4 regions of the Sporomusa rhizae genome follow, and region 4 is predicted to be linked to each of the others. Evidence: riboswitches for the same ligand, from Rfam matches in the RefSeq annotation. Region 4 holds a riboswitch; each other region holds the start of a gene.
What was found. A riboswitch is a leader RNA that binds a small molecule or an ion and turns the genes downstream of it on or off. The one in region 4 is predicted to bind cyclic di-GMP.
Positions count from the first base shown of each region.

Region 1: it holds a riboswitch for cyclic di-GMP, as region 4 does, so the genes downstream of both, SRRS_RS03125 (methyl-accepting chemotaxis protein) here and SRRS_RS17985 (methyl-accepting chemotaxis protein) in region 4, are expected to answer to the same signal.
Region 2: it holds a riboswitch for cyclic di-GMP, as region 4 does, so the genes downstream of both, SRRS_RS07070 (diguanylate cyclase) here and SRRS_RS17985 (methyl-accepting chemotaxis protein) in region 4, are expected to answer to the same signal.
Region 3: it holds a riboswitch for cyclic di-GMP, as region 4 does, so the genes downstream of both, SRRS_RS06910 (methyl-accepting chemotaxis protein) here and SRRS_RS17985 (methyl-accepting chemotaxis protein) in region 4, are expected to answer to the same signal.

Region 1 is NZ_CP156925.1:687,381-693,329, reverse strand. It holds gene SRRS_RS03150 (energy-coupling factor ABC transporter ATP-binding protein) at 1-16, opposite strand, end outside; gene cbiQ (cobalt ECF transporter T component CbiQ) at 41-805, opposite strand; gene SRRS_RS03140 (energy-coupling factor ABC transporter substrate-binding protein) at 848-1,129, opposite strand; gene SRRS_RS03135 (energy-coupling factor ABC transporter permease) at 1,126-1,872, opposite strand; cobalamin riboswitch at 2,089-2,270, opposite strand; gene SRRS_RS03130 (LysR family transcriptional regulator) at 2,354-3,235, shown strand; cyclic di-GMP riboswitch class I at 3,560-3,644, shown strand; gene SRRS_RS03125 (methyl-accepting chemotaxis protein) at 3,749-5,737, shown strand; gene fucO (lactaldehyde reductase) at 5,868-5,949, opposite strand, start outside.
Region 2 is NZ_CP156925.1:1,592,044-1,597,992, forward strand. It holds gene SRRS_RS07050 (flavodoxin family protein) at 1-780, shown strand, start outside; gene SRRS_RS07055 (site-2 protease family protein) at 856-1,695, opposite strand; gene SRRS_RS07060 (MmcQ/YjbR family DNA-binding protein) at 1,756-2,115, opposite strand; gene SRRS_RS07065 (hypothetical protein) at 2,253-2,519, shown strand; cyclic di-GMP riboswitch class I at 2,625-2,711, shown strand; gene SRRS_RS07070 (diguanylate cyclase) at 2,850-3,755, shown strand; gene SRRS_RS07075 ((2Fe-2S) ferredoxin domain-containing protein) at 4,016-4,267, shown strand; gene SRRS_RS07080 ([Fe-Fe] hydrogenase large subunit C-terminal domain-containing protein) at 4,254-5,949, shown strand, end outside.
Region 3 is NZ_CP156925.1:1,556,993-1,562,941, reverse strand. It holds gene SRRS_RS06915 (diguanylate cyclase) at 1-316, opposite strand, end outside; gene SRRS_RS06910 (methyl-accepting chemotaxis protein) at 592-2,613, opposite strand; cyclic di-GMP riboswitch class I at 2,738-2,823, opposite strand; gene SRRS_RS06905 (hypothetical protein) at 2,837-3,001, opposite strand; gene SRRS_RS06900 (methyl-accepting chemotaxis protein) at 3,079-5,097, opposite strand; gene SRRS_RS06895 ((Fe-S)-binding protein) at 5,378-5,949, opposite strand, start outside.
Region 4 is NZ_CP156925.1:3,804,247-3,810,195, forward strand. It holds gene SRRS_RS17975 (hypothetical protein) at 1-231, opposite strand, end outside; gene SRRS_RS17980 (GGDEF domain-containing protein) at 1,262-1,936, shown strand; gene SRRS_RS17985 (methyl-accepting chemotaxis protein) at 2,020-2,835, opposite strand; cyclic di-GMP riboswitch class I at 2,951-3,037, opposite strand; gene SRRS_RS17990 (hypothetical protein) at 3,233-3,565, opposite strand; gene SRRS_RS17995 (TIGR00341 family protein) at 3,583-4,941, opposite strand; gene SRRS_RS18000 (Na+/H+ antiporter) at 4,938-5,949, opposite strand, start outside.

The DNA.
Region 1 (5,949 bases), 2.7 Mb from region 4:
GTGAGGTTGTTGACATGCAAAAAGCTCCTTACAAGCATTTTCACCTAATGGCCGCAGTGCCTATTAAACCGGCAAGTAACCCCAAAATCACCAACAGCCGGTAGAAGTTCACTGGTTGACGAGCATACTGAAATATCAGTTGATTGCTGTAATTTCTGGCTAATAGCGCGATATATAGTTCATGTGATGTAACAAACGACTTACGGCCAACATTGGCAGCCAACAAACCCAGTGAGTAAAGAGACTGCGTCATTCCCGAATAGCCCAGCCGTGATTGCTGCGCCATATAAATCTGTGCCAGCGCTTCATGAAAGACAAAAATAAACCGGTAAGTAAGCAGAGCAATTTCCATCACTACGCGTAAAGGGGAAAAACGTGAAAAAATCGCGGTAATATACGCCACCGGAGTAGTTGTTGCCAACATAAATAAGCAAGACAGCGAAGCCATACTCCTGAGAAGTAAGCCTTGCACCCGAAAAACATCCTCAAGAGTAATTCCGATATATAGCGTCCCTATTGACAACAGAAACCACGCCGAAAACGGCTGGGTCGAAAAGCTGAGAAGCACAGAAACCAATCCTGCAACTAAAAAACCAAGAGGTATTAGCCAGAGCTGTAAAATATATCGCACAGGAATACGGGCATATAGCATCACCGCATGCATAAGCAAAATGATGCTTAAGAGGGTTACCGGCTGAGGAAAACACAACGCCACAGCTAAAGTACCTCCGCCTAATACCATTTTCTCCGTCACACTGACTTGGCGCAATGCATTATTATAGGCCAGATAATCCAAATAAAACATTTATCATTCTCCCGCCCCGGCTATTTTGTCACTTAGCCTTGCTCACTCTGTTCTAGAAGCATTCCGCCCTCGATAATACCCAAAAAAATAACCAAGAAACCCTGCTCCAAGCCCGGCTTGTACCGCAAACAAAAAGCTTTCCACCTCACCGGAGGGCGGCTCCCAAATAGTATTAAACCATGGTTCATAATCCGGGCTAACGCCTTTCACTATACCGACTAATTGTTCGTCGGCTCCGGAAAAAATCCCATCAGTATGAATAATGAGAGGTACTACCGCCAATGCAATAACAAAAAGCAGCAATATGACATTTTGTTTTTTCATATTTTTGGATCTCCCTCCTTATGAGGCCATAATGAAATTAATCCCTGTTTATCGTAACTTTGCAGCATATTGTAAACTATCACACTTAAAAATCCTTCGCTGACGGCTAAAGGAATTTGCGTGAGCGCAAATACCCCTAAAAATTTAAGATAGGAACCAATAAAACCGGTTGTTGTATCGGGGAATGCCATGGCTAACTGACCGGCGGTAACCATATAGGTAGTCCAATCGCCAACAGCTGCAGCCAAAAATACAGCAACTTTATCAGACAGCCCTACTTTTCGGCTGACTGTAAACAGAATCCACGCCGTAAAACTGCCGGCAATTCCCATTGAAAAAGTATTCGCTCCCCATGTGGTAATACCACCATGCGCTAATAACAGCGCTTGGAAAACCAATACAATTCCACTTAGAACTGTAGAAATAGAAGGCCCGAATAATATCGCACTTAACCCAACACCGGTAGGATGGGAGCACGAACCGGTAATTGAAGGAATTTTCAAAGCCGACAGAACAAAAATGAATGCACCAGCAAGCCCTAATAACATTTTACGCTCCGGGTAGTCTCTAATGGTTTTTGATATCTTGCTGCTTCCATACAAAATAAAAGGAAGCGTGACAATCAACCAGCCCAATGCGTATTCTTTAGGCAAAAATCCTTCCATAATATGCATGGCAAAGACGTGCGCCGGAGCCACAATGTTCATCAGTAGAAAACAAAATAACAGCTGAAAAATCTTCAAATTATTCACCTATCTTCGTTCAATTTCTTTAAGCATCTTTCTTCAAATACAAGAATTGCCCAGCATATAAAAAATAAATCTCCCGACCATACTGCGGGAGAACAGAGTTAAAAACAGCACTATTATATTGAAAAATCCCGACATAATAAACATCGGGATTTAAAACACAATACAGCCTGTCAGTGCCTTAATCTCCTCCCTATCGCTCGTAGGTCAAACAGTGATTGTTAGATAGGCAGTTCTCCTGGCTCTGAATCATCGCTTGCCCAAACCTTCCCAAGACTTTCATCCCAGTGGCATCTATGGGTTTGCTCCTCATTACAGTGGCGGGACCGCGCCGGTATTACACCGAACTTCCCTATTAAGCCTTCACAGGCACCTACCTCAGCATATAGAATTATAAGTATAAGGTAACCTGATTCACTCAGATTATGCGTACAAATTAAACAGGCAAAAAAAGAAAATATAAGGAGTCATCCATATGGAAATTCGCCAACTTAAATACTTTCTTGCCATTGCGGAAGCCAGACAGATTACCAAAGCAGCAAGCCAACTGCATATCACCCAGCCCCCTTTAAGTCAACAAATGCTTTTACTGGAAAAAGAACTTGGCGTACAGCTTTTGGAAAGAACAAAAAAACAAATTAAATTAACCGAAGCAGGTTGTATATTGCAAAACAGGGCCGAACAAATTATAGAACTCATTAACTCCACTATCAATGAAGTGCAGGAAGCGGCAAACGGTGTAAGCGGCAAGCTTAAAATCGGCACTATCACGTCCTCCGGCAGATCCCTCATACCTGAGTATATACAAAAATTTCACCAAACCTATCCCAAAGTCTCTTTTGATCTGCGTTTGGGAGACTCCCGGCGCATATTAGAACTACTGAATGCAGGCATTATAGAAATCGGATTAGTCCGTCTACCCGTTGATTCTTCACTCTATAACTACATAACCTTACCCAAAGAAAGCATGGTCATGGTTGCCCTGCCTGATACCATTACAACTAGAGATAAAGAGACATTCTCCTTTGATAAAATCAAAGACAAGCCTTTATTACTTCACCGCCGCTATGAATCTATAATTTCCGATTATTGCAGCCAAGCCGGTTTCAAACCAAATATTCTTTGTACCAGTGATGATACAACTTCCTTACTCATTTGGGCTAAGCTGGGCCTCGGAATTGCCATCGTACCGGAAACCGCCATTAATCTTCTGCAAGAATCTCCACTTTTAATACAAAAAATAACCAGTCCTGTTATCATAACCGTGGGCGCAATTATCTGGTTAAAAAAGCATTCCCTTTCAACAGCAGCAACGCATTTCATTGAAATGTTTAACAACGCAACCGGCGCTCTTTAGCTCTTAAAATCTTATAAATAAAACCTAAGGCCATATCTTATTGGCTCAGTCCACGCAAACATTGTTTCCACCTGCGTTTTTGACGCTGTACAGAGCCTGATCCGCACGTTTTACAAGTTCATCCCAATTTTTTGTATGGTAGTCGGCCATGGCTAATTCTCTATTGAACTGGTACCTTCAGGAAAAAAATAAAGCCTTTCTTTTCAGGCAGGATTTATTTTTTAACGACATATTTTTACATAAACTTAAATAATGCTCTTATTTTTTTACAGGACTTTGTCATTGTTTGGAGAAATTAGTATACAGATAGGGAAAATATGCCATGAAATTTGTCGGCAAACCATCTGAAAAGGTGGGACGCAAAGCCATGGGTCTACAGATAATGAATCTAGATCGCCAGGCTGCACCAGTGTATTTGGTGTGCCTGGCTTTTTTCTACGGGTGATATTGAAGCTGCCGTTGGTGCCCATAGGCTGGCAATCCATAAGGAAAATTGGAGGATTGAGATGTTTTATGCGACTTAACAATATTTTTACTACTTTACAGGGGAAAATGAGTCTTTTTTTGGTAATGCTGGCAATCGTTCCAGCTTTAATTATCGGCTATACGGCGAATCAACAAGCCAATTCCCTGTTGGACACAATGACGAAAAACACACACAGGGATCATGTTATCCGGGTAGCGGACCGACTGGAGCAGTATTTACATGACGGCCAGGCAAGTGTTGCCACGCTGGCGAAAACTCCATATGCCGCCGCTTTCGGTTCGGAGGATCAAACTGCTGTGATGCGTTCCTTTTATGAAGGCAATGGTATGTTTGAACTGATCTTTTGTGTGGATACCCAGGGAATGATAAAAAATACGTGGCCCAAAACCGATTTTGGCGGTAAAAAGGATTTTGCCGATCGCCAGTGGTTTAAGGATGTGGCGGCCGCGCAGAAGCCGGTTATTTCCGATACCTATGTTTCCGCCTTTACCCAGCAGGCCACGGCGCCGGTGATAGCGCCGCTTGTAAATAAGGAAGGACAGATTGTCGGCTATATCGGCGGCAATCTGAAACTCGACAATGTAACCGCCCTGGCACAAGGGCTTAATGCCGGTAATACCGGTAAAGGTGTTGTACTCGATAAGAAATCTTTTTATCTAACGGACAGCCGTGATGAAACCAAGTCAAAACAACATGAACTGTTTAGCGGGCAGAACGTTCTGGACATGACTAAATCCCCGGAAGCGCAAGCCAAATATCTGGGACGGCAATTGACGGCTTTTGCCCCTGTCGGTGAGACGGGTTGGGCCGTGTTGTCCTTTCAGGACATTGCAGAATCCATGTCCAGTGCGGATGATCTTCGCAACCTGATTATTGTGGTCCTTCTGCTGTCTTGCGTTATGCTTGCCGCTATCGGCTTTTTTGCCGTACGAAAAATCAGTCGTCCCATTACCGCTATATCCTCGGTTGCATCGCAAATTGCCAGCGGTCATATTGTTACTCCGGCAGTTACTTATACCGGTCAGGATGAAATCCGGCAGTTGGTGGACTCCTTCCGGGTAATGGCGGAAAATATCCGGCAGTTGATCCGGCAAACAGGCGATGCGGCGAATGCCACAGCAATGTCTGCGGATCAGTTGGCAGCAAGTTCGAAACAAAGCGCAGAAGCATCCGGCCAAATCGCCATGTCGGCTGGTGAGGTGGCAGCAGGGTCGGAAACGCAGCGTCAGGCGGTGGATGATACTACCTTGTTGGTCCAATCTATTTCTGACAAGCTGCAGCATATTGTGTCCGTTGTCGATGAGGTTGTGAACAATTCACAGGGAACCGCCAAAGCAGCGGGAGACGGCAACAACAAAATTGAATTAGCCGTCCGTCAAATGAATGCCATTGAAGATACAGTGTCCAATCTTGCCAAAGTTGTCGGGCAGATGGGAGAACAATCCGACAAAATAGGCCAAATTATCGATACCATTTCCGGTATTGCCAAACAAACCAATCTGCTCGCACTGAATGCCGCTATCGAATCGGCCAGGGCCGGTGAACACGGACGGGGATTTGCCGTCGTTGCCGAAGAAGTAAAGAAACTGGCTGAGCAATCGGAGGTGGCGGCCGCTCAAATCGCCGAACTTATTATGGCGATGCAATCCAGCAGCGGCAATGCGGTTGTTGCTATGTCGGAAGGCAGTAAACAGGTTCAGTCGGGGTCAGAGGCGGTCAGGGCCGCCGGAGTAGCCTTCGGCGAAATTGTCACATTGATTGAAACAACAAAATCAGGCATAGGCAGTGTTGCCGAGGATGTGCAGCAAATGGCCTCAGCCGGTACGCAAATTGCCGGGCAGATGAAGAATATTGATCGTATAAGCCGGGAAAATGCCTCTCATGTTCAGTCTGTGTCGGCTGCTACTGAGGAACAAAGCGCTTCTTTGGAAGAAATCGCTGCGTCGAGTCAGGAATTGCAGACTATGTCGGAAACCGTACGGGCCCTTACCCGGAAATTCACCATACAGGATTAACCAGATCAGCAGTTGCAGCAAACAGGGGCAGTTTACTTTAAAATACACTAGTCAAAAATAAAAGCAGCCTTGCCAATAATTACAAATTGGCAAGGCTGTTCGTTATTCTGATTCAATATTATTAAGTATCTTAGTAGATGGCCTTGTAAATAGCCAACAGTTCCTCTGCCGTTACGTCACGCGGATTACCCGGAGTGCAGGCATCCGCTAAA
Region 2 (5,949 bases), 2.2 Mb from region 4:
TCCTTGCCGGATGAAGTGGAAAAAATGATGATCCGGCTCACTGATCTTGATATAAAACAGTGCAGCGCTTGTTACGCCTGCCTGCCGGAGGACAAGGACTGCGTCATTAAAGACGATCTGGGTTTCCTGCTGGAACAGATAAAGGCGGTTGATGCTGTTATCATTGCCACACCTTGTTACTTTTTAGGTACTCATACCACACTGAAACTTATCAGCGACAGGCTGATTTCCGTTTTGCAGCAAGCGAAAGAATTTGCCGGTAAGAAATGTGTCGTCGCGGTATCTTACGGAATTACAGGATGGGAAGGGTATGCCCGTGAGGCCGCAGTCAATCTTGCTCGCTTTTTTCATTTGGATGTAGTGGGGACAATGCTGGTCCATGCAGCAAGTCCGGGAGAAGTTGTAAAAACGGAAGTGCTCGATCAGGCGCGCCGTTTGGCGTCAGCGCTCGTAACCGGTGAACAGGAGGCAACCCGTTTGCCGGTTCATGCTTGCCAGTTGTGCGGTAACACACTGCTTAAGCTAATGCCTACCGGGGAAGTAAAATGTCCGATGTGCGGGGCAGATGGCAAAATCGAGGTAAATGAAAGAGAATTTACGGTTCAGTTTGCAATCCCCAGGCATAACCGATTTTCTCCTGAAGGTATGACTGAACATGGTAAAACTCTGGAGGCTATAAAAAATCAATACATAGCGGAACGCCATGAATTGAACAAACTAAGAAAACCTTACCAGCATTATAACTGGTGGATTAAGCCGGAATCAAATGAAAAAAACTGAAGCTCATTAGCAGCTTCAGTTTTTTTTACATAGTGTATGAAAGGGACTCACAGAGTTTTTCTGTTTCTTGAGTTGCTAGATCCTTGGCCGCAATGCCTCGGCCGTAAAGTGGGTTTCATAAGTAAGTATTCCGCTTAATAACAGCAGTGCCAAATAGGCAAATCCTATTTTCAGACGAAATGAAGAATCGGTTGCATAATATTCGTCATGGCGATGTTTCCAGAAGTCCCATGCCCGATGAATAGCTCCGAATAAGATCAGAATGAGAATGGGGCTGAAGCTGAACCACAAAAGTAACCCAATCAGAGGAATGCCAATGAGCCAGATGTAGGGAGATACCGCTCCGGCAATCCGACCGCCATCTAATGGCGACGCTGGGATAAGATTAAACAGTGTGAGAAAATAACCGGTAAAAGCTAAAGAAAATAGCAAGGGAGAATGTAACAGGTAGGCAGCCAGATGAAAGGCCACTGTGGCTAACAGGCCAAATAAGGGTCCGCCATAGGCAATGATGCTTTCAGTTGCCGCATCATTAGGCTGTTCCTTAATACCAATGAGTGCTCCCAAAAAAGGAATAAAAACAGGGGCCGTTACCGGAATGTTCTGTTGCCGGGCTGCAACCATATGTCCATACTCGTGAATCGCAATGAGCAAAACAAAACCAATTGCCCACCATAGCCCGTAAAACCAAGCATAAACACCAATAGTTGCCAGCATGGAGAGGGTGGTTATACCAAACTTACTAAACTTTAGAAGGAACACTAATCCTTTGAGAAATCCCAAAACAGTTTTCCATTTCATTAACACCAGTAGCGCGGCAAATACTCCGCCCAGCCCAAATCGCTTATACCAAGGTGGTCGCACTGGCGGTGGCGTGTTATCCAATTGTTCGTTCATTTCGTCTTCTCTATTCAAGGCAATACCTCAACTTAACATTATTAATTATTGACCATATCCTCAAAGCAACAGATGCATTCACCAATCCCCGCCGGAGCCACTTCTCAGCCTTTTGGGGAGTGATTTATAGACTAAGTCATAAGAATGATCGATTAATCCTCTTATTTCTTGTTCGGGAATACTTCCATCAAGTATCACTGTATTCCAATGGCGTTTATTCAAATGGTATCCCGGGGTAATGCTGGGATATTGTTTTCGCAGTATTTCTGAATAGTTTGGGTCGCATTTCAAGGCAAGATTGTCCTGACCGTCCCGGCGAGACAGTAGAGCGAACATTTTAGACGCAACTTTGATAACAATTACGTCGGGACCAAAAGGGTAATCTTCGACGGCGCCCGGTTTGGCTAAGCAATAAGAATATAAAGCTTTAGAATGCAAGGTTATGCTCCTTTCACAAAAAAACTTATAAGAAGTATTCTATCAGAATAAAAATATACCTTTATTTTGAAACAAGTTGACTAATTGCATACTATTTCTCATTAGATTATAATGATAGTAACACAGGAGGTGTTTGCATGTCCAAGAAAAAAGTAATCATTAAATGTGGAACCATTAACCCGAATACCCTTAAAGTTGCCGGTAAACCTAACCGGGCAATGACTCCAGAGGTTAAGTTGGCCCCCGTTTGGATCGACCGAAAAAATGACTATAGGCGTCATAAAGAAAAGCAAAAAATCCGCCGTTATTCCGATGAATATGGAAACGGCGGATTTTATTTATCTATAAATCCAAATTCTGATATTACTCATCAAAAACGGATTGATGAGTTTATCGCTTTGTGAATGGAAAATGGGTTCGAAAGCTGGAGAGCGTAGTACTTTCGTTTTACAAATGACTTTTTACGACATTTTTTTTATTTTTTGATGATAAAATATTAGTAGTAATTGAATACTTTGAGGCAAACCATCCGAAAGGATGGGACGCAAAGCCGTGGGTCTACAGATTCGTTAGTCTAAGATTGCCAGGTTGCATCATTTAAATCAATGATGAACCGAGCAATCTTTTTCATTTTAAAATGGAGAATAACGATAGAAATTGATTTTTTGTCAACTAATATTCTGCGTTAGTTGATAATAATTAGTTGTATGTATGAAAGGAAAGGAACGAAAAGTATGAATTCAGCAAAGCAAACTATCCTTATTGTTGATGATATACAATTTAATCGTCAATTTTTAAAAAATGTTCTTCAAGATGAATATAATGTAATTTGTGCAGACTCGGGGAAGATGGCTATAGAAATTGTTATGTCGCAACCAATTGATCTGGTTTTACTGGATATAATTATGCCTACTATGGATGGCTATGAAATTTGCCGGTGGATCAAGACAAATCCAGGCACCAAAGATATTCCAGTCATCTTTGTTTCTATAAAAGACGATCCTGAAGACCAAACTACTGGGTTTTCATTGGGAGCAATCGACTATATTACTAAGAATACTGATGCATCTATAATTAAAGCGCGTGTAAAAAATCACCTTGAGTTAAAGAAACAGCGGGACATGTTAATTCAAGAATCTATTAACGATTTTTTGACAGGTATACCTAATCGCAGGTATTTTGATGAAATTCTGGCAACAAAATGGCGACAGGCACTGCGTGATAATGAATATTTGTCCATTCAGTTAATTGATATAGACTTTTTTAAAAATTATAATGATTTTTATGGCCATATAGAAGGTGATCGGTGCCTTAAGTTAGTGGCCGATGCGTTAAAAAAATCGTTGCTACGACCACTTGATATAGTCGCTAGATATGGAGGAGAGGAATTTATAGTACTGCTGCCGCTAACGCCGCGCGACGGTGCGATAAAAGTCGCAAAGAGAATTCAGGAAAACATAAGTGCGTTAAACATTACCCATCAGCTCTCTTCAGTTAATGATTTTGTTACAGTCAGTATTGGCATAGCAACGATAAAGCCTGAAGAAAACCTTGATGCAACGATACTTATTAAACGAGCCGACTATGGGCTCTACAAGGCCAAAAACGAAGGTAGAAATCGATTTATTGCCATTGAATAATTACTATTATTTCCTTGTACTTGAGAAAGTCACCGCTTTAGCCAGCAGGCAAGAGCGATGGCTTTTTTTTCAAGGCATGGCGACGGAGTAATTCACTCGACAGTTTAAAAAGAGAGTGGTAAAATACTATTGAAACGTAACAAATACGTTTTGCTGCATATCAAACATCTCTTTATCGAACTACGACTTATTTATAATAATAAGGAATATAATAACGAAGATAAGTGAAAAAATTCACTCAATTTACGAGGGGTATAATTATGCTGAAATTGTCCATTTGTTTTGGGAGTGCCTGCCATTTACAAGGCGCTTATAGTGTTCTCAATGCGTTTAAAGCATTAATCGACAAATATGAAATTCAAAGTGAAATCGATCTTGAGGGAAACTTTTGTCAGGGACAGTGCACCGAAGGCGTGATTATTAAAATAAACGATGAAATTATTAAGAACGTATCCAAGGAAAAGGTATTTGAAATATTTAAGGACAAGGTGCTGGGAGGTGGACAATATTAACACTATCATAACTCGCAAGGTAAATTGTCAGGATTGTTTTCGTTGTGTGCGTGCATGTCCTGTTAAAGCAATTGGAATAGTTAAAGGGCAAGCCAGTGTTATTCCGGAAAGATGTATTCTTTGTGGCCGTTGTGTAGTGGAGTGTCCGCAGCAGGCGAAAGAAATTGATAGGCAAATAGAAAAACTGACGGCAGCTGTTGCAACCGGTAAACAAGTAATTATAAGCTTAGCCCCCTCGTATATAGCGGCTTTTCCTGAATACTCATTGGAAGACTTGACACACCGATTGATAAATGCAGGGGTTAGTGCGGTTGTAGAAACAGCTACGGCAGCTGACCAGGTTTCGAAGGCGTATGCTCGACATATTAAAGCCGATAATCCTGTCAATCATACTGTTATTTCCTCCTGTTGCCCGGTTATTGTAGATATTGTTGAAAGATATTATCCTAAATTAATCAACAATCTAGCGCCGGTTTTATCGCCAATGCTTACTCATGCCAAGCTTATTCGAAGGGAGTTTGGAGAAGACTGCTTTGTCATATTTGCCGGACCATGCATAGCGAAAATTGCTGAAGGCCGCTCGCTGTATTCTGAAGTGGACGCGGTTATCACTTTTGATCAGCTTAGAGAATGGCTAAATGAGCGTAACGATATGGTTTCGATAATAAATCCCCTAAAGCTTCAGGAATTACCGGAATCAACTTATGCAGGACGCTGTTTCCCTGTAGCTGGCGGGGTGCTTATGCCTTTTGGTTCGCAAGTTTCGGACGAGGATGTTATAGCAGTCGATGGAATAGAAAATTGTCTGGAAGTATTTGAAGGGTTAAGCAAGCTGGAGTTTTCTCCAAAATTCGTTGAGGCCATGGCTTGTGCTGGCGGGTGTATCAATGGTCCTGCTATGGGGACGCATCAATTAATGCAAACCAAAAGGAACAAGATAATGAACTACGCCAAGAATGCTTTGCCTAATACATGTCCCCAGGAAGATGACTTGGCGGCAAGTAATCTGGACTTATCACGAAATTATGCAGCAAAACCGATAAACGCCGTTATACCTGCGGAAGCTGAAATAAAAGAAATTCTCAAACAGATAGGAAAATTTTCTCCCAAGGACGAAAAAAATTGCGGCGCTTGCGGATACAATACTTGTCGCGATAAGGCAATTGCTGTTTTTCAGGGTATTGCCGAAATTAACATGTGCTTACCTTATATGCGTTCTAAAGCAGAATCATTTGCCAATATTATTGTAGAGAATTCATTAAATGCGATAATTGCTGTCAATGAAAAAATGATTATCAAAGAATTCAATCCGGCAGTTAAACGAATGTTTGGTATAGTACAAGAAATTTATAAGGGTATGAGTCTAACGGAATTGTTTGATTGCTCAGATTTTATGGTTGCCACGAAATTGGGGCATAAGATTGTTGGTAAACGGGTTGAGTACCCTGAATATGGTATTATTACCGAACAAATGATTATTCCAGTACCTAAGCATAGTTTGGTAATTGCTATCATTACTGATGTGACTGCTTTTGAAAAGAAACAGCAGGAACTGCGGCAGATGAAACTGGATACAATAGAAAAATCCACGGAAATCATTAATAAACAGATGCATGTGGCTCAAGAAATTGCCGGTTTATTAGGAGAGACTACTGCGGAAACAAAATCAGCCCTATTAGAAC
Region 3 (5,949 bases), 2.2 Mb from region 4:
GAACCGGCGAAATTCGAACTAAAATAGGAATCCGATGTCCATTCTTATGCAGAAGATACAATTCTTCTTCTCTTGGGAAACCGTCTTTTAGCGTCTTAGCTAACGGACACAATTCTCCACGACAAAGTAAGCATCCCTCGCAATTAGTATGTTTGAGTATATTGTTATAACAATAGCAACCTACAACGTCTTTACTGGAATATCCCGTTAAACTTTCGGCGCTTGTATTCCAATAGATTATTTTTCTATCCTTATTGACAAAATACACACCATCATAAAGATAATCTAACAGTATCTTATAAAAAGAAAGTTCCATTCCGCTCACCTCTCTTTTTAATTTAATAAATTATGTTAATTCGTTATATGTTCCAGTTGAGCTCTGTTTTTAGACTTTTTTCATAAACATCTTTCTCTCTGATATATTATGTTATCTCACTGTTATTTGTTACATAATAACTATTGGGGAGAAAACAAAAGCAAGCCCTGTTCCCAAGGAACAGGGCTTGCCTGTATCGTCTTCCTTTTACTTATTATCTTGAAACCAATTTCCAAATTTGTGTTAACAAAAGCAGGTTTTACCACCCATAAACCTTATACTTTGAATTGGGCTATTACTGATCTGAGCTCTTCAGACATTTTAGCCAAAGCTTCACTAGAGGCGGCTATCTCTTCCATCGATGCAGACTGTTCTTCAGTGGAGGCCGAAACCGTCTGCGTAAATCCTGCTGTTTCTCTGCTTATTCTATCGATTTCCTTTATTGAAGAAACAATTTGCTCACTGCCGCCTGCCACCTGCTGAATCGCAGCAGAGATGTCATTCACTTGCTCAGATACCTGTTCAATCAAGTTCAATATTTCCCCAAAAGCCTTGCCTGCTTTATGAACTACTTCTGTACCGCGCTTAACTTCTGTCGTACCTTCAGACATCACCGCAACTGCCTGTTCAGTATCATTTTGTATTTCACCAATAAGTAATGCGATGTGTTTTGCCGCTTCCTGAGACTGCTCGGCAAGCTTACGAACTTCTTCGGCTACTACCGCAAACCCTCTCCCCTGTTCACCGGCACGGGCTGCCTCAATAGCGGCATTTAACGCCAGGAGATTTGTTTGGCCGGCAATGCCGGCGATTGTATCAACAATCTGACCGATCTCTTTGGAACGATCGCCGAGTTTAGCAACTACCTCGGCCGAACTTACTACTGTTTTTTCAATATTCGCCATTTGTTGGGTAGTATCTTCTATTGCCTTACCACCACTTTCGGCAGCAAGAGCAGTCTTTTCCGCAGTTGCAGCAACATTGCCGGAATGCGAGGCTACCTGTTGTATACTAGCAGACATTTTTTCAACAGCAACAGTGGTAACATCTACTGCTTGAAGCTGAGAAGAACTTCCTGCGGCCACTTCCGTTATAGATTCGGCTACCTGATTGACAGCTAGCGACGATTGTTCCGCACTTGCCGTAAGTTCCTCCGAAGATGCTGCAACTTGCTCTGCCGAAGTAGAGATTTGTCGAACCATGCCCCGCAGTTTTTCCGCCATAATATCGAAATGCAGCGCCATCGTCTCTAACTCATCTTTGTCTTCGCTACCACGTGTCTTGACCGTACCCGTAGCAACCACCTTGGAAGTTAAGTCACCCTCAGCTATCTTCTTAATAGCTTCATTCAGTCTTATAATTGGTTTCGTCAAACGTTTTGAAACCAGAATACCAAACCCACAAGTGGCAATAAGAATTAATCCTATTGTAATAAGTGAGGACCTAGTAAACGGCGTTAGTTTTACTAAAATTTCATCTTCCGGCACATTAATTCCTAAACTCCAGTGATTTCCAGGTATAGGAGCATAGGCAACATATCTCTTAATGCCGCTTTCCTCATAATTACTAATTCCATTTTCCGCGTTTATCATTTTATTCGTTATATTTTTCAACTCATTATTTGCATTCGGATCTGTTAGGACATTTGTCTGCATTACTTGTTCCTTATCCGGATGAATGATTGTTAATCCTTTTTCCTGGATTACATAAGCGTAACCACTTTGTGCAACCTTAATTTCATTTATTCGCTTAGTCAGTGTGTCAACCGTAACCGTTCCGCCTAATACACCCACAATCTGGTTATTTTTTCGGATTGGTGCAACTACAGATACTACCATATTACCATCTACTTTTGAAATAACAGGATCTGTGGTTGTTACCTCACCAGTAGAAATAACCTGTTTAAAGTATTCGCGGTCAGCAATGTTCGTTCTATCACCTGTTGTATGGATAGCTTGCCCTTTGGCATCCACAATCCAAAAACGTGAATAGATAGGATTACGTTTGACTTCTTCTCTTAAATAAGCGAGAGTCGCTTCGGTATTGCCGCTAACAACACTTTGATTAGTGGCCAATATCGAAACCTCAGCTTCGCGAGTTGCTATCCACATGCCAACTTCCCTTGCATAGGCATCTGCTCGATGGGTAATATCCTCCTCGGCATCTGACACCAGAATTCCTTTTGCATTATAAAAGTTACAGAGCCCTAAAATGCTTAACGTAATTAATAATCCAACCACTAAAACAGCAGTAACTTTTACCTGAATACTTTTTCCAATCCACTTAGACAAATTCATGCATTAATTCCTCCGTTCTGTGCTTGTTATCGTGTTCAGTTTTTCAAGCTAAGCATGTCTATTCAAACCCTATCAAAAAATAAAAAGAGCACCCGCCTAAGCAAGGTGCTACTATTTACAATTGACTAGCAACCTGGCAATCATAGACCAATTGTCCTTAGACCCATAGCTTTGCGCCCCAACTTTTCAGATGGTTTGCCAAATATCCATTTATTACTTTATTTTATACCATATGACAAATTTCGTCAATTAATAAAGTTATTTCCATTAATAAAGTTATAATGACAGCGCTATCCGTTTCCGTCTGAATTTCCGAAATCAGACTGGCAATATGTTTAGCAGCCTCTTGTAACTGCTCAGCCAGTTTACGAACTTCCTCTGCGAACAATAGTTAAAGACGGCACCACCTTTACGATGATGCCGTCTTTTTAATAGATTTACTTTGTCTTGCTCCTACAATACCCTTTACAACTTAAACCTAGCAACAATCATTTGTAATTCTCCAGCTAGTTTAGCTAATTCCCTGCTAGATTCGGTAACTTCCTCCATTTGCGCGAACTGCTCTTGGGTAGCGGCTGAAACATTCTGCGCTTGGCCGGCTGTGTCTTTAGTGATACTATCAATTTCATGGATTGAGCCTACAATTTGATCGCTTCCGCTAAGCATATCCTTGGCAGCTGCAGAAATTCCCCTGATCTGCTTCGAAACTTCATGAAATGCCTCGAAAACTTCAATAAAGGTTTTTCCGGCTCCAATTACGGCTTCAGTTCCACCCCTTACTTCCCCTGTCCCTTCTTTCATAGCTACTACGGCTTTATCTGTATTCTGCTGTATTTCATTAATAAGAGCACCTATTTGTTTTGCCGCTTCCTGAGACTGCTCGGCCAATTTGCGCACTTCCTCGGCTACTACCGCGAATCCTCTGCCCGCTTCCCCAGCGCGTGCGGCTTCGATAGCGGCATTTAATGCAAGTAAATTCGTCTGACCGGCAATTCCGTCAATGGCATCAACAATCTGGCCGATTTCTTTGGAGCGATCACCTAGCTTAATTACCACTTCCGAAGATCGGTTTACCGTATTCTCGATATGCTTCATCTGTTTGATCGCTTTTTCTAACATTTTGTTGCCTTGCTGCGCAGCTTCAGCTGACTCAGTCGAAGTTCCGGCGACAGTGTTCATGCTGGCTACAATTTGCTGAATACCTGCTGCCATCTGGCCAACTACCGTTGTTGTATCATTCACAGCCTTCAACTGCTTTTCAGTACCTTCCGCCACGTTACTGATAGAATTTGCTACCTGATTTACGGCTTGGGTCGACTGCTCAGCACTTGCGGTAAGTTCTTCGGAAGATGCAGCCAGCTGCTCACTGGTATTTGTAACCCGTTTTACTATTTCACGAATATTCCCCAAGAATTGATTAACATAATTTCCAAGCTCACCGATCTCGTCAGAACTATCAACCCTAATTTTCCGGGACAAATCTCCCCCTTTTTCCGACAGCTCTCGCAATTCATTAGTTAATTTATTAATTGGCCGAACAATTCGATTGGCCATCAGTAAGGAAACGATTACTAAAATCGAAATGGTTACAAGTATCCCACCATAAAAAAGATACCGGATATGGTTTAGCTTCGCTTGGTTAATTAACTCATATGTTGGTGTGAATACCGCTATAGACCAGTCATAGAGACCAACAGGAACAATGGATACACGGTAATTGGTCTCATTTACTTTGACCTCCACATTATCTCGCTTGCCGGTCTGCATCAGTTCACCCAGTCTCCGTAACTGCGGGTTTTCATCTTTAACCAGAATTCTATTCCATAAATCTTCTTTTACGGGCGAAGCTATAATCCGACCTTCCTGTCCATCGGCCCCTTTGCCCATAATAATAATATAGCCGTTTTGTCCGATTTTACTTTCGGCTAAAATACTTGATACGTACTCCATTGTTAGGAATCCGGCAAGAGTGCCTTTATATTGGCCGGCCTCCATAACCGGCACAGCCATGGGAAATACTTTGCGGCCTGTCGATTTCGAAATATTAGGCATACAAATCAAAGACTTACCATTCTTAGCCCCTTCGTAATAGTCCCGGCCTTTCAAACTAGCTGGTGGCACGGAATGTACCCCCATAGAGTGCACTATCTCAGCACCATTTATATCCGTAATAAGAATATGCGAATATACTGGAGCATCCTGTTTGGTTGAGGTCTTTACAATGTCCGCCAAATATTTGTCGGCCTGGGTTGGGTTCATCATCCTAACAATTTCGGTATTGGCTACTTGCTCTAGTATTCGTTTTTCATCTTCTAGCCTGTCCTTTATTCCACGGGCGATAACTTCTGTTTGCTGCCTGTGAGCTACAATCATCTCGTCTTCCAGGTTTTTTATAGTAGAACTGAGGAATAAGTACCCACCTGCCAACAATGTGACAGCTGTCAATCCAGCCATCGCCAATAGCAGCTTACTTTTAATTTTCATGTTCCCCTCCAGATAAATTATCCGCAGCAATTCTAACAATATTCTATATACCGACTACACTTTCCCCGATTATATAAACCCTTTCAAAAACAAGCTTTTCTACATACGTCTGGTGACACCGATAAGTCAGTTCGTGGATTTATTGAATTCTGAGTCTCTGCTACTTTGCCGAGGGTGTCGTGGAGCGGTTACTATTTGATTTTTCCCCATACAGTAAAGTGAGGCTATTTTTCCCGTAAAAATAGCCTCACTTCAGCAATAAATCCCTAGTCAAGCAAGCTTAAAACTCCTCTTCCCAACTAATAAAGGGATTAGGCATATCTACCATAGCATTGACCATGAGTTCCACTAACCCACTGTAAGTAATATTATATTTCTCCTTAAAGCCATAATGCTCCATGAGTCCGTCCCGAGCCGCACCTTTGCAATTGGAACAAGGAGCGCAATAATACTTAGGGATCGAAGGATCAAGGCAATCATGGAAAGCCGCCAATACCTGCCTGGCTTTTATTCGGCAGGCAACACTATTCCGCCATTCAGGAAAATTATGGGTGTTGGTAATCGCAAAGCCACTACCACCGCCACAGCAGTAATTATCCACGCCAGCGTTAGGCATCTCTCTGAATTGTCCGGGGGCTACAATATGCCGCAGAATATTGCGCTGCGGTGATACAATCCCCATGAGCCGAACAAGGTTACAGGGATCATGCAAAGTAACCGGAAAATTATTCTTAGCGGGATCAAATTTTATAATCCCCTGCGTGACGAAGGATTCCAACAACGGCAAACAAGATTCACGAGGAATAGCCAAGTCGCCGACACATAGCCGGTCAGCAATGGTTACCAAGGCTT
Region 4 (5,949 bases):
CAAGCGCATCCCGGCAGGCTTACGATGTGCGGCCACACGCTTTTCGTGGCTGCTCATGGTAAGCCGTCTTTTGGGCTGTAGACACCGGGCTGCGGCTTCCCCCTCCCGTTTGTTCGCCGGGAGGGGGTCAGGGGGTGGGTTCCCTAAAGCGAAACCGGGCCGTCTGGCGCCGCCGCCGTCTGATTGCCTCCCGACTAGTGAAGGGCCCTGCCGCGGCCGCGTACCCCCCAATTTGTTCGGCCGCTCCTTAGCGGGGGGTTTGGGGGGTAGTCCTTCCCGACAGGGCGCCCGTAGTCCTCCCTTCCCCCCGAATTTCAATTGCGGCCCACCGCTTGGACGGCAACGCCATTCAGGTGGGATAGGGGGCTCGGGGGGAAGGGAGGACGGAGAGTGGACACATGCTTTTCGTGTCCACGGGGCGGGACGGGCGCGGCCGCGGCAGGGAACGAACGGCTGCTATTACCCGGCCAGGCGAGTGGCGGCAGGTGGCCCGGTGAAGCGGTTGGCTGCCTCCGTCCTCCGGGCTGCGTGCCTTGTTTTTCGCTCCCGGCGACCGGCGGGGCGCCCGGCTGGGTCGGCCGGTGGTTTTGCGGGCGGTCCGGCCGGAGTGGCCTGCCGGGGCCCCGCGCAGAATGCGGGGACAGCCGACGTAACCCCGTTTCCCCGGCAGTCCGGACGCGAGCGGCAGGGAGTGCTCCGGTCTGCGTCCCCTCCCCAGACTAACGAACATCCGCCCGGCAGGATACGGCTCTAAGCGGCAGCGGTGGCGGAACGGGAGCGGATGAGGAGAGTGTAGCGACAGCGGAACGCCGCAAGGAGCGGACGAGCAGCCATAGAGCGGTATCCGTTCCCTATGGCCATTGAGCGGAGTAGCCCGATCAATGAGGCTCAAAAAAGCGGTTTTCTTTTTCGCTAGCCGAATTATGCAGGACTGACGAGGGGCGCATTGGCGCTGCAGCGCCGAGCAAGCCTTTGACAGCCTGCCCCAAGAGCTTCTGTATTGTACCCCCCATCTCTTTAAATGGCTGTGATAATACCTAAATCCAAAACTACGCAGCATCAGCACAATTAGTATCTACGATAAAAAAGCATGCCTCCACTCGTACGACAGTAGGCGGTGATATATTAATACCAGCTGCATTTACCATTTTTCTCTTAAACGTTTCAAACTTGTTACCTTTCCGCTTATCTTGACAAAACTCTAATAGACTGACAATAATAAGGATACTATACTGTTTGTAGGAAGAAAGCGGGTGAATGGGTGCATCGTCTATTCTTCTATCAATATGCCCCCTTGATTTTTTGCATATTCGGAATTTTACTAGGTGTTTTCGACTTTACCAGCGACACTATTTTGACTACACTATGGCCGGAGTACCATCGGTTTACTTGGGTTATACCAAGCTTTATCTTTTCATTGCTAGGGCTGCTTTATGGAATTTTGCTAAAAAGGTTGCACGAAAATGCCAATACCGATCCATTAACCAATTTGCGCAATCGCCGCTATTTCAATAGGCAACTGAACTTAGAAATCGAACACTTAAAACGGAATAGAATCCCGTTATGTATTGCAATGGTTGACGTGGATGATTTCAAAAAAGTAAATGACCGCTATGGGCATAAAGTAGGAGATCAAATGCTCATTGCTTTAGCAGACACTTTTAGAGCAAACACGAGAGCGGTTGATACTGTCGCCCGCTGGGGAGGCGATGAGTTTTCTATCCTGCTTCCCGGCGCTACTGCCGAGGACGGAAACATGATGGCGGAGCGAATACGAAAAGAAGCAGAAACCAAGTTTGCCACCCATGATGTAACAATTAGTATCGGGCTGCTTTACCTAGAAAAAGAGACTAACTGCGATGCCGCTCTAATTCAGGCAGATGAAGCATTATACAAGGCTAAGCAAATAAAAAACAGTGTAATCCTTGTATCCTGACACAAGAGGCTTCCGCCTTCCCGGCTTCTACTTATAAACAATCAGCCCTAAGCAAAAAGCTTAGGGCTGATTGTTTATGAGTATTAAATTATCTCCGCAATCTTTTCGACATCCGACGCTGACGACGCCAGTTGCTGCATGGACGCTGAGATTTCCTCAGTCGCTGCCGCCTGGCGCTCACCGAGTTGCGCAGTCGAAATGATCTGCTCCACTATTATTTTTGTGTCTGAGTTAATGCTATTCAGGATAGCCTTGATATCCTGTACCGCTTTGGCACTGTTATCAGCCATTTTGCGAATTTCTTCGGCAACGACCGCAAAGCCGCGCCCGTGCTCGCCTGCTCTGGCCGCTTCGATAGCCGCATTTAACCCCAGCAGGTTAGAGTTGGCGGCCACCTCGCTAACAAACCGCAATATATCGTCCGTTTTTTTTATTTCTGCTAAGACGTGCTCCCCCCGGCCCTTGATACCGTCCAAGTCTTGCGCAAGCTGCGTGGCCGTTGCCGCTAACTCCTCGGAGGTAGCCGTCATTTGCTCGGCGGTAGCGGCAATGGTTTGCGCCGATTCATGCAATATTTGTTGTGTCTCCAAGCTTGTCCCGGTTGCCATGGCCCCTGCCAGCTTGCCATCTTCCATAATCGGTACGGCAATTGCCTTTATGGCAACGCCATACAATTCTTTTTTCAACGTCGTATGTATTGCTTTTTGCGTTTTTAAACATTGGTCCAGCGAGCCGCCGGCTGCTATTCTATTCCCTTCCCTAACGCCCATGTCAAAGGTTTTTGCCGGTAAAAATTTGACGATTATTCCTTCAGCATTACAAATCATGATGCAGCTGTCGAGAGGCATCAATAGTTGATACTTGGGAGCCGATTCAATTGCATTTCGAAACTCATTCATGCCAAACCCCTCCTCGTTAGTTATCACAGATCCTATTGCTGAAGCGGATAGTTCAACCGGGTATGTAAGCCCAATAAAACAATAACTGCCAGGTTACCTCAGCATATAAAACATCTGATGCAACCTGGCAGTCATAGACGCGCAAGTCTTTAGACCCATAGTTTTGCGCCCCCACTTTTCAGAAGGTTTGCCTACTACTCTTATTTAACAACATTCAACAAATTATGTCAATATACAACATATAAACCCTAATGATTTTTACTGATGCCAACCGCTGCCCCACCAGCCCTTACCGGTCCGCTTCTAAGGCTAGAGAGCTTCCTGCTTCGCGTGCTTGCAGCGGCTTACTGCTTTTTGGCAGAGTCAATTGAACATCCACCGCACGCATTTCCCTCTGCTACGCCGAAAAGTCTGTACTCACAAAACGTAGTGTATCTTCCGTGAGCGAAATTATTTGTTGCGGGTTCTCAACTTCCAAACGCCGCAACAACTGTTCCAGCATTTTATAAATCTCTTCCTTCTCTGCCTGTTTAAAGAAAAAATATTCATTGGGATTATGATCGCCATTGGTATCGCATTCAAGAATAAACGTTTCCATATGGTAGTAAACATTAATTCGCCCCTGATCGGATGTAAGCAAATAGGAACGGTGGATTATCCGGTTAATATCCAAAGCTTCCTTAATCAGCCACCCAACCGCCGGATATTGATCACAGGAAACATGATGCATAATTACTCTTCCCCTCTCTATTTCGGCTCTTCATACAAAAGGCTACCATTAGATTTTTGTGGTGCGGCAGGATTATTTTGTATTGCTTTGCTCTCGATGTTAACTTCGACCCGCCGCTTTAGCCTCTCCTCAAGAATATTTTGAATGGTTTTACTTAACTTGTCGTCTACCGGAGATGCACTGGAAATTTTCACCGTAACCTTATAGGTTCCTTCGCCTTTGCGGTACTCTAACGTGTAGTCCTCTAATTTTGCATTAGGCAGCAAAGACAGTTTTTCCTGTAAAACGGTATCAATGACTTCCTCCGGGGTACTGCTTTTTACCACTTCGACAATTTCCTTTTCTTTTACTTTCGGCAGTAACGCCTGGAAGGTATCGATATTGGTCTTGTCATTGACTTTTTGCACCAGGACCACATCGGCGCTAACGCCTACCGGTTTTCCCAGCCGTAATTCCAGCAAATTTTCCATTTGCCGGATATTTTCCGGCACGATAATTTTCGTCGTGCGAAAAGCGGCATCAATCTCATAGCGGTTGTCCTGTTCCCGGTAGTCTGCTGAAATCAGCGTCGAATGCGGCGCAATCACATCCAAAGATTCGATGAGCGATGTTTTAATAACTTTTTCAATGTTGGCATGACTATACGTTTTATACATGATAAAGGCCAATGGTATGGAAATGACAATCAAGAGCACCACCGGGTACAACATCCGGTAGGTGGTTTTCTTGGCTTCACCTGTTTTACAGGCGCCGTCATGACAACTGTCACGGGAGAATCCCGCCAATTCAAACATAGCGATAGCCGCCACATTAATGGCAATCATATTCGCTAAAAACAGCAAAAAGGCGCCGCTGACCACGGAAAAACTTTGCTTCGCCAGCCCGATGCCCACTACGCACAAGGGAGGCATCAAGGCGGTGGCAATGGCAACCCCCGGCAGGGTAGCGCCCTGCGGCTTCACACACATGGCGTACGTTCCGGCCGCACCGGAAGCCAAGGCAACCACTAGGTCCAATATGGTCGGCGTGGTTCGCGCCAGGACTTCCGGTGTTAATTCCGCGCTCGGCAGCACCAGTGTTAACAGCGCCGCCAGGACAACCGCCGTAACCGCGCCTAACGCCTCCGCCTTGGCCGACATTTTTAACAGCGGATTGCTGTTGGTCGCCACTGCCAGCGCCCCGCCCAGAATGGGGCCCATCAGGGGAGCGATCAGCATGGCCCCGATTACGACAGCCGTGCTGTTGGACAATAATCCGTAAGTAGCTACCGTACAGGATAGTACCACCATCCCGAAAAAATAACGGTCCGGGCTGGCATCCCCCAAAACATTGTTATAGATCGTTTTTTGTCCTTCTTTATCCGGCCATTGCGTCATGAGCTGCGCGAACCTCCCTCTGCATCGTGAATCTGATCTGCTCTCATTTCTTGCTCTGTTTCCAGCTGGCTTATCAGTTTTGCGGCCGCACTCCATTCCATAATCCCGCTGCGCGCCGCATTATGGAAGGCCGTTTTTTGCGCGAGTAAGACAATGCGCTCAGCTTTTTTCTGTTCATCGGCAGCGATGTTTTCATCCGACATATGAAGCCTGGCGATCCTTTGTTCAATTGCCTGCTGCTTTACGGCGATCTGCTCGGCCATTTCATCGCGAACCGATTGGGAGATGGCCCCCTGCCGCACATTGCGGTCCAGCTCCTCCACCGCCACGCGCAGCGACATATTTTCGCCCAATAATAAGTGATAGGCTTCTAAATCACTTTGTTTCCGGCTCAATCCCAGTTTGGCAACCAGCGGCTCAATGGTCAGCCCCTGCCCCACTAAAGAAAGCAAGACTACGCCAAAAATTACCGGAATAAGTATGTCCCGTTCCGGCACAGCCGGGCTAATCCCCAGTACCATCGCCATGGATAACGCCCCTCTTAACCCGCTCCAGACCAGTACATGCCGCCACCGGCTGGGAATAACCTGCCCGGCGGCAGACAATAAGGCCGAAAGACTATACACGGAAAGGGCTCTCGCCGCCAGGACAACGGCGGCAGCGACAAGGACCGGCAGCAGGCTGTCCGCCACCGGCATGACCGTAATCTCTAAGCCGACCAGTAAAAACACCATCGAGTTGACCGCAAAGGCTGCATATTCCCAAAACGACAGCACCGCCATGCGCGAAGCCGGGGTCATGCCTTGCGGCAAGCCATAGTTGCCCACGACCAGGCTGGCGGCAACCACAGCGATAACCCCCGATACGTGCACGCTTTCCGCTGCCAGATAGGAACCATACGCCACCACGGTGGTCAGGGTAATTTCCAACAGGTGATCATCAAACTCTTGCGTAATGCGTGACGCTACCGCGCCAACAAGTATCCCGATAACAGCCCCGCCACAAACT